DNA from 4 places in the Streptomyces sp. JLSY215 genome. Region 3 is predicted to be linked to each of the others. Evidence: riboswitches for the same ligand, from Rfam matches in the RefSeq annotation. Region 3 holds a riboswitch; each other region holds the start of a gene.

Region 1 (3,563 bases), 1.8 Mb from region 3:
GGTCGGCAGCAGCGGGAGCCCGAGGTGCGCGCGCTGGGCTGTCGCGCGCTCGGCGTACGGCGCGGAGCGGCGGCCGTCGGCGTCGGCGACTGCGGCGGCACGAGCGCGCACGGCCGGGTCGTGGGTGATGGCGGAGTTCGCCCGGGAGGCCAGGTCGGCGCGGTTCGCAGCGAGTTCGGCGGCGATGGTGTCGGTCCCCTGCGCCAGGCCCCGTGCCAGGGTCACCAGCTCCGCGGTCTTCTGCTTGGCGAAGGCCAGCCAGCGGACGATCTGCGGGTCGATATCGCGCTCGACGGCAGCATCGAGCGGCACGTGCAGCAGCGAGCAGGAGGCGGCCACGTCGACCCGGTCGGCCAGGCCGAGCAGGGTGCCGAGGGTGGACAGCGACTTCTCCAGATCGTTGATCCAGATGTTCCGGCCGTTGACCACGCCCGCCACCAGGCGCTTGCCCGGCAGTCCGCCGACGGCCGCCAGCGCGTCGAGGTTGGCCGCGGCCGCGTCGGTGAAGTCGAGCGCCAGACCGTCCACCGGCGCCTTGGCCAGGACGGGCAAGGCGTCGCCCAGCCGGTCGAAGTACGAGGCGACCAGGAGCTTCGGGCGGTCGCTGAGGGTGCCCAGTTCGCGGTAGGCGCGGGCGGCGGCGCCCAGTTCGACCGGGGTGCGGTCCTGGACGAGGGCGGGCTCGTCGAGCTGCACCCACTCGGCGCCTGCCGCGCGCAGGTCGGCGAGGACCTCGGCGTAGACGGGCAGCAGCCGGTCGAGGAGGGTCAGCGGCTCGAAGTCGGCGGCCACGCCGGGGGCAGGCTTCGACAGCAGGAGGTAGGTGATCGGTCCGACGAGTACCGGCCGGGCGGTGAGGCCGAGCGCGAGGGCTTCCCCGAGCTCGGCGACCTGCTTGCCGGAGTCGGCGGTGAAGACGGTGTCCGGGCCCAGCTCGGGCACCAGGTAGTGGTAGTTGGTGTCGAACCACTTGGTCATCTCCAGCGGCGCCACGTCCTGCGTACCGCGCGCCATGGCGAAGTAGCCGTCGAGGGCGTCGGCCGCGACGGCGGCGCGGTGGCGGTCCGGGACAGCACCGACCATGACGCTGGTGTCCAGTACATGGTCGTAGAACGAGAAGTCACCGGTCGGCACCTCGTGGATGCCGGCGTCGGCCAGTTGCTGCCAGTGGGAGCGGCGCAGGGCTTGCGCGGTCTCCTTCAGGGAGTCGGCGGTGGCCTTGCCCTTCCAGTAGCCCTCGATGGCCTTCTTCAGTTCCCGATGCTGTCCCTGGCGGGGGTAGCCGTACACGGTGGCCCGTGCTGCCGCGGCTGCGGGCTTCGCTGTCACGGAACTCTCCTTCGCGAGATACGTTTCCTGAAAGTCCCGGAGACGGAACGAGGCACGCGAAGGGATGACGAACCGGACGGATCCACCGTGCGTTCGCGACGCACGTGTCCGCCAGGTATGTACGCCGACCCGCCCTCGAGGTCACCGGGATATCCGTGCACGCATGGGCGTGCTCGGACAACGGGCAGGTCTTCGGACTCGCGGGCGCGCCTGCCGGAGTGTTCCGGCGGGCACCTACTGGCCGTCGCTTCCCAGATCCATGGCCCGGATCCAGTGCGTATGACGGCGGTCGTTCCCACTCACCGCTGCGGGGCAGTCCCGGATTCTCACCGGGTTCCCTCTTACGACGCGGCCCGTCTGGCGGACGGGGCGAACCTGTTGCCCGGCCAGCTTAGAGGGTGGCGGCAGGGGCGGACACCTCGGTCAGCCGTTCCGCCGCATCCTGGCCGCCCGCCCGCCCGCCAGCCAGCCCGCCTGACCGAACGGCACGGCGTACGGGGGCGGCGCGCTTCGCGGCGAGAGCCCGCCACACCTGTTCCGCTCAGGGCCTGCCGCCCGAGGTGCGCAGGGTCAGGCGGCAGGCGTGCTCCTCGCCCTCGTGCAAGAAGGTGATCCTGATGTGTATCTTGCGTGCCGCCGCTGCCAGTGCCGGCTGGACCGAGATGCTGCCGCGGGTGTGGGTACGTCCGTCGGCCCCGTAGGCGCCACCCCAGTCCAGGTAGTCGTTGCCGACGTCGTCCGTTGCCTCGAGGGCCAGCAGTACGGGAGTGCCGCCTGTCGCGTCCGGCAGGGGTGGGGTGATCGTGTAGTAGAGGGTGAAGGAATCGTCCCGCGGTTCCAGACGGTGGACGGACAGCTCGTGCGCGCCGTTGATGATCTTCGCCGAGGCGAGGGGATCGGGGGCGCGGTATGCCTTCATGGTTCCTCGTTCGGGCGGTGCGGGCGGTGCGGGCGGTGGTCAAGCGGTGATGCCGGCAACGGGGCGGGCCGGCCGGCCGGTGAAGTAGTGGACGTACTCGTGCTCCAGGCGGAAGCCGGCGGTCCAGGCGAGGAGCCGGCTGGGGCGGTTGTCGCGGGAGCAGGTCCAGCTGGGGGTGTGGCCGCGGGCCGCGATATCTCTGCACAGTGCGGTGACGCAGGCCAGGGCGAGGCGCTGACGGCGGTATTCGGGGAGGGTCAGGCAGGCGATGTCCTCGTATCTGCTGCCACGGAAGTACGTACAGGCAAGTGCGAGGATACGGTCCTTGTGGAAGGCCGCCCAGCCGTGCCCGGAGGCGGCCAGACCGGCCGAGCCGCCCCAACTCGCATGGATCCAGGCGGCATCCGGGCCGAGCGCGGCGAGCGTCGGGGCGTCCTCGGATATCAGCCGGCGCACCGTCGCACCGTGCGGCGGGCGCGGATCCGACCCGGGGACGGGGCCGCGGTGGACGTACACCATGCGTTCCCACGGCAGGAGCAGATCGAAGGCGCTGCTCAGCAGCGGCAGGAAGCGGGCGGGGGCCTGTACGTAGTGGGCGGCGAACCTGGCGAGGGAGAGCGGTGCCAGGGCGGTCGGGTCACCGCGGAAGAGCACATGGTCGGCGCAGGCCACGGCGACGGCACGGGGTTCGACGGCGCGGTCGGCCCACCAGCTCCCGGCCGCCGAGACGCGTGCATGTTCCGTCAGCGCCGCAGCGCCGGGGGGAGCGGAGGCGAACCAAGCGGCGGGGGCCGGGAGTTGATGGTTCGGAGAGAGTTCGATCACGGTGTCTCCTGGAGCGGTCGCGGGGTGGCCCATCCGGGCAACCCCGCTCGGTGGTTCAGCTCTGTCCGGCCTTGCTGCCGTGGTTGGCCTGCTTCTTGCGGCGGGCCTTCTTCTTTCGGGCCCGCTTCGACATGGCCGTAAGGGCCTTTCGCTTGGTCCGGTGGTCGCCGTGCGGTGCTTCAGGCGTGGTGGCCGACCAGTTGGCCGGCGAGTTTGCTGAGGCGCTTGACGGTGCGGTCCTCGGTGGCCGCGGGCGCGGGGTCGACGCGCTGGTCGCGGTCGTAATAGGCGCCGTTGACGATCTCGGTGGCCGGATCGCACAGCCGCACCACGTGCGTGGCGCCCTCCGCCGCCGAGGCGCCCTCGAGGGCGTAGAGGGACATCAGGTCCGTTGCGCAGATGCCGGGGTGGACGGAGACCGCCGTCACCCGCGGGTCGGCCGCGAAGACGGTGAGGGCGAGCTGCGACTGCGCGTAGGCCGCGAGCCGGG
Region 2 (3,563 bases), 3.6 Mb from region 3:
CCCAGACCGACCGGGCGCCAGCGGGCGTTGGACGTCCCGGCCTGCTCGGTCGGGTAGAAGTTGATGTCCACGACGCGGTCGAGGAAGGTCACGGCGGTGCGGACGGTGGCGTCCAGCCGCTCCCAGTCCATCTCGCCGTCCTCGCCCAGGTGGGCGGCCAGGTTGACCGATCCGAGGTTGCAGACCGCGGTCTCCCCGTCGTTGGTCACCTCCAGGATCTCCGTGCACAGGTTGGAGGAGTGCACGACCTGGCCGGGCTCGGCGGTCTGGTTGGCGGTGCGGTTGGCGGCGTCCTTGAACGTCATCCAGCCGTTGCCGGTCTGCGCCAGGGTGCGCATCATCCGCGAGTACAGCAGCCGCGCCGGGATCTGCTTGAGCGCCCGGCCGTCGGCCTCGGCCCTGCGGTAGGCGGCGTCGAACTCGTCGCCCCACAGGTCCACCAGCTCCGGGACGTCGGCGGGCGAGAACAGCGACCAGTCGGCGTCGGCCTCGACCCGGCGCATGAACTCGTCCGGGATCCAGTGCGCGATGTTCAGGTTGTGCGTACGGCGGGCCTCCTCGCCGGTGTTGTCGCGCAGCTCCAGGAACTCCTCGATGTCGGCGTGCCAGGTCTCCAGGTAGACACAGGCGGCGCCCTTGCGCCGGCCGCCCTGGTTCACGGCCGCGACCGAGGCGTCGAGCGTGCGCAGGAACGGCACGATGCCGTTGGAGTGGCCGTTGGTGCCCCGGATCAGCGACCCCCGTGCGCGGATCCGGGAGTAGGAGAGACCGATGCCGCCGGCGTGCTTGGAGAGCCGGGCCACCTGGTGGTAGCGGTCGTAGATCGAGTCCAGCTCGTCCAGCGGGGAGTCCAGCAGATAGCAGGAGGACATCTGCGGGTGGCGGGTGCCGGAGTTGAAGAGGGTGGGGGAGGAGGGCAGATAGGACAGCGTGCTGGTCAGGCGGTACAGCTCCGCGACGTCCGCCAGCGCCCGCTCGGAGCGGTCCTCGGCGAGGCCGCAGGCCACCCGGAGCAGGAAGTGCTGGGGGGTCTCGATGACCTGCCGGGTGGTGGGGTGCCGCAGCAGGTAGCGGGAGTGCAGGGTACGCAGCCCGAAGTAGCCGAAGCGGTCGTCGGCGCCGTCCCGGAGGGCGGTTTCGACCAGCCCGTCCAGCTGCTGCGCATGCGCCCGGACGAACTCCGCCGTCTCGTCGGCGATCAGGCCCTCACGGTGGCCGGTCTCGACGGAGGCGGAGAAGGCGACCGCCCCCTGTCCGGCCGCCTCCTCCGCGATGGCGAGGGTGAGCAGGCGGGCGGCGAGCCTGGAGTACTGCGGCTCGTCGCCGATCAGACCGGCCGCGGCGTCGATGGCCAGCGCGCGCAACTCGGCCTCGTCCGAGCCCGGGTGACGACCGCGCAGCGCGGCGGCGGCCACCTTGCCGGGGTCGGTCGCGGTGAGGTCCGCGGTCAGGTCGGTCAGGGTGCGCAGCAGCGCGACGCCCGGTCCGTCCTGGCCCTGCCCGGCAGGGGCGTCCGGCGCGGCCACCGCAGGCGGCACGACCTCGGCGTCTGACGCGGGCTCCGTTGGCGCGATGGTCACGTGATGCTCTCCCTCACTCGGCGGGGGCCGGGAGGGCGCGGTGCGACGGGCGCTCGCGGGCATGCGGCACCCCGTGACGTTCAGGGGTGCGCGGGCACACCGCGCGGCGTCCATCGGCCCAACCCTCGGGGCCCGGACGTATCGACGTCCGCACCGATGGCGGTGCGGGCGTACCGTCGGCAGGTCCTCGGACTTCGCGGCACCCGTAGGACGGCCCTGTGGCAGTTGGGGTGCGCGTTCATACCGTTGCGGGACAGTTCCGGATTCCCACCGGATTCCCCTGCGGCGACAGCGAGGACGAGCATACATGTGGGGGTGGCTCCTCGTGTGCACCCCCACATCTAGTGTGTTGCGAGTGATCAACGAGTGATCGGGCGGTGCCTGTCAGTGGCCTGGGCTATCGTCGGTCTTACGTCCTCGGCCCTGCTGAGTTGAAGAAGGAGGAGCTCCATGACCGCGCTTGTCGATCGGCCGCACAGCACGTTCACCGACTACTTCGAAGAGGCAGCTCGGATGCTCGACCGGTCGGAGGAAGGCGCGCGGCTGGAACTTATCGACGGAAAAATCTGGAGCAAGGCTTTGCCGGACGGGGGCCACGGTCGGATCGTCGAGTGGCTGACACGCATCTGCATGCAGTCGCGCCCTGAGCTGTGGCTCTATCCGGACCAGGGAGTCAAGGTAGAGGTGTATCGCAGCGGCCGAGCCCGGCCGGATGGGGCACTCGCGGCCAGCGGCGCCTTTGTCGGCCAAGGTGAATGGGTAGATCCTGAACCGGTGCTGATGGTCGTCGAGGTCACGTCCTCCGACTCCGACACCCACAAGCGTGACCGGGTGGAGAAGCCCCGCGCCTACGCGGAAGCCAATATTCCGCTCTATCTGCTGATCGACCGACAGGAGTGCCAGGTGTCGCTCTACAGCGAGCCCGATGGCACCCGCTACGAGGACGTCCACACCGTGCCGTACGGCAAGTCGCTCCACCTCCCAGAACCCGTCGGCATCACCCTGGAAACCGAGCCGCTCAAGGACTGGGTGAACTAAAACCTCCCTCATGCAGGCAAAAGGGCCGCCATGACCCCGAGGGTCGCGGCGGCCCTTCTCCGTGAACGGACCGACGGCTCAGCGCCCGGCCGGCGCCTCCTCCGTGGCTTCCGGCAGTTCCGCCGTGACGCCCTTGTCGCCGATGTCCGCCGTGTAGTCGGCGGGGCTGGTCTCGTCGACGCCCTCCGGGGCCTTGGCGGCCTTCAGGGCGACGGTCAGCACCACCGAGACCACGACGTTCAGCACGAACGCGGTCAGGCCGATGTAGCCGATCTCGCCGATGCCGGGTATCTCCGCGCTGGAGCCGCCGAAGTGCTTCTGGGTGGGGCTGGCCACGCCGTACGCCGCCAGCGTGCCGTAGAGCATGCCGGCCGCCCAGCCCGTCAGCAGCGCCCAGCGGTGGAACCAGCGGGTGAACAAGCCGCCGACCAGCGACGGCATGGTCTGCAGGATCCAGATGCCGCCCAGCAGCTGGAAGTTGATGGCGACGGTCTTGTCCATGGTGAGGACGAAGACGAGCGCACCGACCTTCACCAGCAGCGACACGAGCTTGGCGACCTTGTGCTCCTGCTCGGGGGTCGCGTCCGGCTTGAGGAAGTCCTTGTAGACGTTGCGGGTGAAGAGGTTGGCCGCGGCGATGGACATGATGGCCGCGGGCACCAGCGCGCCGATGCCGATCGCGGCGAAGGCGACGCCGGAGAACCAGCTCGGGAACATGTCCTCGAACAGCTGCGGGATCGCCAGCTGAGGGTTGCCCTTGATGTCCGTACCGGCCTTGACCGCCATGAAGCCGAGCAGCGCCAGGAAGCCCAGCATCAGGGAGTACAGCGGCAGGATGGTGGTGTTGCGGCGGATCACGTTGCGGCTGCGGGAGGACAGCGTGGCCGTGATGGAGTGCGGGTACATGAACAGCGCCAGCGCGGAGCCCAGCGCCAGGGTGGCGTA
Region 3 (3,563 bases):
TGGACTCGGGGATCCACAGGTCGGGCTGCGGGCCGGGCCGGTAGAGGGGGTCGATGCCCTTGGCGTCCGGTCGGCCCTTGCCGGTGCCCTGGGCCTCGCCCTGCCAGCGGTCGGCGGCGGCGAAGCCCTGGTCGACCTGGTCCTTGGCGGCGGAGTAGACGGTGATCTGGGCGCGTCGGCAGCCGTCGGGGTAGCTGCCCTCGCCGTCCAGGGGGCGGGTGTTGGCGTCGGACATCTCGTAGTCGAAGGCCGCCCGGCGCAGCGTGGGTTCGGCCTCCGGGGCGGTGAGCAGCCGCAGTTCGAGGGCGGGCGGGCAGGGCGGGGGATCGCCGGGGACGTTCAGCAGGACGACGCCCGCGGTGGCCGGTACGAAGATGATCGCGAGGACGAGGAGGAGCCGGGCCCAGTGCCGGATGTAGGTGTGGAGCCAGCGGCGTAATCGGATGCGCAGCGGGGTGGGGGGCCGGACCTCGGAGGTGGCGAAGGAGAGGATGACGTCGTCGGTGGTGTTCTGCTTGGCCGAGCGGGGCTTCCAGACGTCGCCCATCGGGGTGCGCTCGCCCACCACCTCGCTGCGCAGCGCCAGGACGAGATCGTCGAAGGTGACGAAGCGTTTGCCCGGTATGCCGCGTTCCAGGACCCGCACCACGGCGCGGGTGAAGAGGCTGCCGCCGACCGGTTCGTCGCCGCTGAAGATACGGCGGTTGGGCTGCGCGGCCATCAGCAGCGACATGGGCTTGCGGCAGAGGTGGAAGGCCTCGCCGGCGTTCCCGGCGTAGCAGCACTCCAGGATGATCACGATCCGGTCGGCCCGCGCGTTGTCCAGGTAGCGCAGCACCACGTCCTTCCAGGAGACGGTCTTGTGGCGCCGTTGCGACGTACCGACCATCAGCTGCAGATCGCCGCCGTCCGGGCCGACCCGCCCGTGGCCGGAGAAGTACACCAGCAGCAGTCCGCGCGCCTCGCTCGTGACGGCGTCCAGCTCCTGCTGGACCTCCCATGGCTCCTGAGCCCGGCAGATGCGGACCTCGTCCTCGGTGAACAGGTCGGTGCCGGCGTCGGTCAGGACACTCTTGAGCTTCTCGGCGTTGTCCTTCACCGCGCGCAGCGGGCGCAGGTGCTTGTAGTCGCTGACACAGATCAGCAGCGCCCGGTTGACCTTGCCCCGTGCGTCGTATTCGGGCATCCGCTCAGTCCCCGGCGGTGCTGCCGCCCTCGGCGCCGCCCAGTTCGCGCAGTCCGCCGCCCCCGTCGCCGACCGCGACGGAGGGCTCCTCGCCGTCGGCGCGCTCCTCCCTGCGCCGGCGCAGCCACTCCTGCAGGGCGATGGTCAGGCTCTTGGTGATCTCCCCGGCGACCGCGCCGACGACGACGAGGATGAGGTCGTCGACGCCGACGGCCATGTCGTCCGGGCCCGCATCGCCGCTGCCGCCGCTCTCGCCCGACGGCCTCGGCCGCTGCGTCCAGTCGTGCCGCCGGCGGCTCAGCCACGGCTCGCGTTCCAGCCATGTCCGCAGGTCCGCGGCGTCCTGCTCCGCGTCGTTGGTGCCCGCGATCCTGATGCGGATCTCCTGACGGATCTCCTGACGGATCTCCTGGCCGCTCTCCCGATGGTCCGCACTGTCCGGCATCCCCCGCCCCCTTCCGGCGGGCCTCATCGCCCGCCGTGCACCAGATAGTGGCGCGGGACCGGGCCCAGGGGCAACCGTCCGTGACGTACCGGCCACCCTGTGGCCCGCACCACACCCCCTGCCACAGGGCTGCTTCGCAGGTCAAGGGTGAGTTGACGGGCATTCGCGGGGCGTGGTGGACTGCCCGAGCCATTCGGCGACAGATGAGGAAGTCCGGTGAGAATCCGGCGCGGTCCCGCCACTGTCACCGGGGAGCGCTCCTCCAGCGACGGCCACGGTCCGCCGCACGGATGCCCGCAGGGGCCGCCGTGTACGGGCTGGAAGGCCGGGGGAAGCGCCGATCCGGGAGCCAGGAGACTCTCGTCGCCGTCACGTCGAGCCAGGGCGCGGACCCTGAGTGAGGACATATCGCCATGCCCGGCCGCCGTTCGAGATGCCCGCGCCCCACCGTCGCCGTGTCCCTTCGAGGCCTGACGGCGGTCTGATCCGATGCGCGGCGAACACGCGGGATATGCGTGCGGCGCGGCCCTCGGCTTTCTCGGTGACCTGATCGCGGCCGATCCCCGGCGCGGCCATCCGGTGGCCGCCTTCGGCCGCGCGGCGGGCGCACTCGAACGCCGGCTGTGGCGCGACCATCGCGGATACGGGGCGGTGCACGCGGTGGTGTGCGCGGGCGGCGCGACGGCCGCGGCCGCGCTTGCGCAGCGCGCCGCACACCGCCGCACCGCCCGGGTCACCCTGACCGCGGCCGCCGTCTGGGCCGTACTGGGCGGCACCTCGCTCGGCCGGGAGGCGCGGGCCGTCGGCGGCGCGCTGGAGGCGGGCGATCTGGACGTGGCGCGCGAGCGGCTGCCGCATCTGTGCGGCCGCGACCCCCAGGCGCTGGACGGGCCGGGGATGGCCCGCGCGGTGGTGGAGTCGGTCGCCGAGAACACCTCGGACGCGGTGGTGGGCGCCCTGGTGTGGGGCGCGCTGGGCGGAGTGCCCGGTCTGGTGGCGTTCCGTGCCGTCAACACCCTGGATGCGATGGTGGGTCATAAGTCGTCCCGCTACCGCCGGTTCGGCTGGGCGTCGGCCCGGCTCGACGATGTCGCGGGGTGGCCGGGCTCCCGGCTGACCGCCGCGCTGACCGTCCTCGCGGGCCCCGACCGGCGCGGCGCGCTGCGGGCCTGGCGGGCCGACGGCGGCGCGCATCCGAGCCCCAACGCGGGCCCGGTGGAGGCCTCGTTCGCGGGCGCGCTCGGCGTACGGCTGGGGGGCACCCTGGCGTACGGCGGACGGGTCGAGCACCGCCCGGTGCTCAACGGCGCCGCGCCGCCGCCCGGTACGGACGACATCGAGCGGGCGGTGCGGCTCTCGCGCCGGGTGAGCGTGCTGGCTCTGGTGACAACGGTGGCGGGCCGGCTGGTGGCCGGGGCGCTGCACCACAGGAGGAGGACCCGGTGAGCGGGCGGTTCCATGGGTCCGGCGGGGGCGTCGGCGGCGGCCTGCTGGTGGCCGGTACGACGTCGGACGCGGGCAAGAGCGTGGTGACGGCGGGCATCTGCCGCTGGCTGGTCCGGCAGGGCGTCAAGGTGGCCCCCTTCAAGGCGCAGAACATGTCCCTGAACTCCTTCGTCACGCGCGAGGGAGCGGAGATCGGGCGGGCGCAGGCGATGCAGGCGGCCGCGGCGCGGGTGGAGCCGACCGCGCTGATGAACCCCGTACTGCTCAAGCCGGGCGGCGACCGCAGCAGCCAGGTGGTGCTGATGGGCAAGCCGGTGGGTGAGCTGTCGGCGCGCGGCTACCACGCGGGCCGGCAGGAGCAGTTGCTGGGCACGGTGACCGACTGCCTCGCCGAGCTGCGCCGTACCCATGACGCGGTGATCTGCGAGGGTGCCGGCAGCCCCGCGGAGATCAATCTGCGGCGCACCGACATCGTGAACATGGGCA
Region 4 (3,563 bases), 6.4 Mb from region 3:
CCCGAAGTGGTCCGCTGCTTCGAGATCTCGCTCATCCTGTACGCCGAACACAGCTTCAACGCCTCGACGTTCACCGCCCGCGTCGTCACCTCCACGCTCTCCGACCTCTACAGCGCCGTCACCGCCGCCATCGGGGCCCTCAAGGGGCCGCTGCACGGCGGCGCCAACGAAGCCGTGATGCATATGCTCAACGAGATCGGTGACCCGCGCCGGGCCGAGGAGTGGCTCGATGAAGCTCTGGCCTCGAAGCGCAAGATCATGGGCTTCGGCCACCGCGTCTACAAGCACGGCGACTCTCGCGTGCCGATCATGCAGCAGGCCACCGAGCGGCTCGTCGCACACGCAGCCGACCCGGACCTCACGCGACTGGCCACCCTGCACGCCGTCCTGCGACACGCCATGATCACCCGTAAGGGCATCCACCCCAACCTGGACTACCCGGCCGGGCTCGCGTACCACCTCATGGGCTTCGGCATCCCCACCTTCACACCGATCTTCGTGATGAGCCGTATCACCGGCTGGACCGCCCACATCACCGAACAGCTCGCCCACAACGCTCTGATCCGTCCCCTGGGTGCCTACACCGGACCCGACCAGCGGACCGTGCCGGCCGTCGGACGACCACCAGCTCCACCTCGCCGATGACCTCGTCCACTGCGTCCCCGTAGGTAGCCAGGTCATCCATGGCGGGGTCCGCACGACCCCGCTGACGTCGGGCGGCGGGGCGGGGTGGACTTACTAGGACGTCCAACTATATGTTCGTGGGCAAGGCCCGCGGTGCAGGGAAGCCGGTGCGATTCCGGCGCGGTCCCGCCACTGTGACCGGGAAGTGTGCTCTTCGAGCAGGACAGGCCACTGACGGAGAAATCCGTCGGGAAGGCCGGAGGGTGCGCGCTGATCCGGGAGTCAGGATACCGGCCGCGGGGTGTTCCGTGTTGTCCACGAGGATGGAGCAGACACGCATGGCACCGGTCCGTACCCACGACCCAGGTGATCCGGCGGAGCAAGCGGTGGCCCACGCCAACCCCTAGCTCCGCGACGGCTCTTCGGCCTTCGCGTCCCACGGCCTGCCCGTACACGCACCCCACCGGGTGCGCTCTTCGGCCCGCCGTGCCATCCCCGGATCGCACCTGACGAGAGCAGGCTCTCATGGTCCGTGAACTGACACATTTCATCGGCGGCAAGCACACCCCGGGAACCTCGGGGCTCTTCGCCGACGTATACGACCCCAACACCGGTTCGGTCCAGGCCCGGGTCCCGCTGGCCGGCCCGGCCGACACCGAGCAGGCGATCGCCGACGCCGAGTCGGCGCAGCAGGAGTGGGGCGAGTGGAATCCCCAGCGCCGCGCCCGGGTGCTGCTGAAATTCCTCCAACTCGTCGACGGAGAGCGGGAGTCACTGGCCCGGATGCTCTCCGCCGAACACGGCAAGACCGTCGCCGACGCGCATGGTGACCTTCAGCGTGGCCTGGAGGTCGTGGAGTTCGCCGCGGGGATCCCGCATCTGCTCAAGGGGGAGTTCACCGACAACGCAGGTAGCGGCATAGACGTCCATTCGCTGCGTCGTCCGCTCGGTGTCGTCGCCGGTATCACCCCGTTCAACTTCCCCGCGATGATCCCGTTGTGGAAGGCGGCCCCGGCCATTGCCTGCGGGAACGCCTTCATCCTCAAGCCGTCGGAGCGCGATCCGTCCGTACCGCTGCGCCTCGCGGAACTCTTCCTTGAGGCCGGCCTGCCACCCGGCGTGCTGAACGTCGTCAACGGCGGCAAGGAGGCGGTCGACACCCTCCTCGCGGACCCGCGTGTGCAAGCGGTCGGTTTCGTCGGCTCCACCCCGATCGCCGCCGACATCTACGCCACCGCCGCTCGGCACGGCAAGCGCGCCCAGTGCTTCGGGGGCGCCAAGAACCACATGATCGTGATGCCGGACGCCGACCTCGACCAGGCCGTGGACGCGCTGATCGGCGCCGGGTACGGATCGGCCGGCGAACGCTGCATGGCGATCTCCGTCGCCGTTCCCGTGGGCGAGGACACCGCCGACCGGTTGGTCGCCCGCCTCAAGGACCGTATCGCCACGCTACGGATCGGTGCCTCCGACGACCCGGACGCCGATTTCGGTCCGCTGGTGAGCCGGGACACCCTCGACCGCGTACGCCGCTACGTCGACATCGGCGTCAACGAAGGCGCCGAACTCGTCGTCGATGGGCGCGACTTCACCCTGCCCGGGTATGAGAACGGCTTCTTCGCCGGTGCCTCGCTCTTCGACCGGGTCGCCCCGGCGATGCGGATCTACCGGGAGGAGATCTTCGGCCCGGTCCTCTGCGTGGTGCGCGCTGCCGACTACGAGGAGGCACTACGGCTGCCCAGCGAGCACCCGTACGGCAACGGAGTGGCGATCTTCACGCGCGACGGCGACACCGCCCGCGACTTCACCCGCCGGGTCAACACCGGCATGGTCGGCGTCAACGTACCGATTCCGGTCCCCGTCGCCTACCACACCTTCGGCGGCTGGAAGCGTTCGGGATTCGGCGACCTCAACCAGCACGGCCCCGACGCCATCCGCTTCTACACCCGCACCAAGACCGTCACCTCGCGCTGGCCCTCCGGGGTCAAGGAAGGCGCGAGCTTCACCATCCCGACGATGGGATGAGCCCGATGAACAGCACTCTCACCAAGGACCAGCTCGCCCTGGCCGAAGTCACCCTCGACTTCACCGAGGAACACCTCACGCCGCACGCCCTCGCCTGGGACCGCGACAAGCACTTCCCCGTCGATGTCCTGCGCAAGGCCGCCGGCCTCGGCCTCGGCGGTGTCTACGTACGCGAGGAATCCGGCGGCTCCGGCCTCAGCCGCGGCGACGGGGTCCTCGTCTTCGAAGTCCTGGCGACCGGCTGCCCGTCCATCGCCGGCTATCTCTCCATCCACAACATGGTCGCCTGGATGATCGACCGGTACGGCGACGAGTCCCAACGCGCCCGCTGGCTCCCGGATCTGTGCTCCATGGAGGCGCTGGGCAGCTACTGCCTGACCGAACCGGGCGCCGGTTCGGACGCCGCGGCACTGCGCACCCGCGCCGAACGCGACGGCGACCACTACGTCCTGAACGGCGTCAAGCAGTTCATCTCCGGAGCGGGCGCCTCACAGGTCTATGTCGTGATGGCCCGCACCGGCCGGACCGGCCACGACGGGATCTCCGCGTTCGTCGTCGAACGGGACGACCCAGGGCTGTCCTTCGGCCCCAACGAGCAGAAGATGGGCTGGAACGCCCAGCCCACCCGACAGGTGATCCTCGACGACGTACGCATCCCCGCCGACCGCCTCCTCGGGGCCGAGGGCGAGGGCTTCCGCATCGCCATGTCGGGCCTCAACGGCGGCCGCCTCGGGATCGCCGCCTGCTCGCTCGGCGGTGCGCGGAGCGCACTGCACCGCAGCCTGTCCTACCTCGCCGACCGTGAGGCGTTCGGTGCTCCTCTCCTGGAGGCGCAGGCGCTCCGGTTCCGGCTCGCCGACATGGCGACCGAGCTGGCCGCCGCCCGCGCTCTGGTGCGGCAGGCGGCCGACGCG

The links. A riboswitch is a leader RNA that binds a small molecule or an ion and turns the genes downstream of it on or off. The one in region 3 is predicted to bind cobalamin.
Region 1: another riboswitch for cobalamin. It lies ahead of metE (5-methyltetrahydropteroyltriglutamate--homocysteine S-methyltransferase); the one in region 3 lies ahead of AC5677_RS09585 (cobalamin biosynthesis protein).
Region 2: another riboswitch for cobalamin. It lies ahead of AC5677_RS25940 (ribonucleoside-diphosphate reductase subunit alpha); the one in region 3 lies ahead of AC5677_RS09585 (cobalamin biosynthesis protein).
Region 4: another riboswitch for cobalamin. It lies ahead of AC5677_RS37500 (CoA-acylating methylmalonate-semialdehyde dehydrogenase); the one in region 3 lies ahead of AC5677_RS09585 (cobalamin biosynthesis protein).

What each region holds. Positions count from the first base shown of each region.
Region 1 covers NZ_CM185022.1:308,408-311,970, reverse strand. Annotated here, with positions in the region: gene metE (5-methyltetrahydropteroyltriglutamate--homocysteine S-methyltransferase) at 1-1,329, opposite strand, end outside; cobalamin riboswitch at 1,496-1,723, opposite strand; gene AC5677_RS01565 (hypothetical protein) at 1,871-2,248, opposite strand; gene AC5677_RS01560 (GNAT family N-acetyltransferase) at 2,288-3,073, opposite strand; gene AC5677_RS01555 (50S ribosomal protein bL37) at 3,129-3,206, opposite strand; gene AC5677_RS01550 (SDR family NAD(P)-dependent oxidoreductase) at 3,253-3,563, opposite strand, start outside.
Region 2 covers NZ_CM185022.1:5,770,326-5,773,888, forward strand. Annotated here, with positions in the region: gene AC5677_RS25940 (ribonucleoside-diphosphate reductase subunit alpha) at 1-1,580, opposite strand, end outside; cobalamin riboswitch at 1,742-1,891, opposite strand; gene AC5677_RS25945 (Uma2 family endonuclease) at 2,031-2,618, shown strand; gene mctP (monocarboxylate uptake permease MctP) at 2,697-3,563, opposite strand, start outside.
Region 3 covers NZ_CM185022.1:2,128,733-2,132,295, forward strand. Annotated here, with positions in the region: gene AC5677_RS09575 (caspase family protein) at 1-1,186, opposite strand, end outside; gene AC5677_RS09580 (hypothetical protein) at 1,191-1,631, opposite strand; cobalamin riboswitch at 1,838-1,990, shown strand; gene AC5677_RS09585 (cobalamin biosynthesis protein) at 2,121-3,077, shown strand; gene AC5677_RS09590 (cobyric acid synthase) at 3,074-3,563, shown strand, end outside.
Region 4 covers NZ_CM185022.1:8,523,864-8,527,426, forward strand. Annotated here, with positions in the region: gene AC5677_RS37495 (bifunctional 2-methylcitrate synthase/citrate synthase) at 1-645, shown strand, start outside; cobalamin riboswitch at 759-937, shown strand; gene AC5677_RS37500 (CoA-acylating methylmalonate-semialdehyde dehydrogenase) at 1,150-2,649, shown strand; gene AC5677_RS37505 (acyl-CoA dehydrogenase family protein) at 2,655-3,563, shown strand, end outside.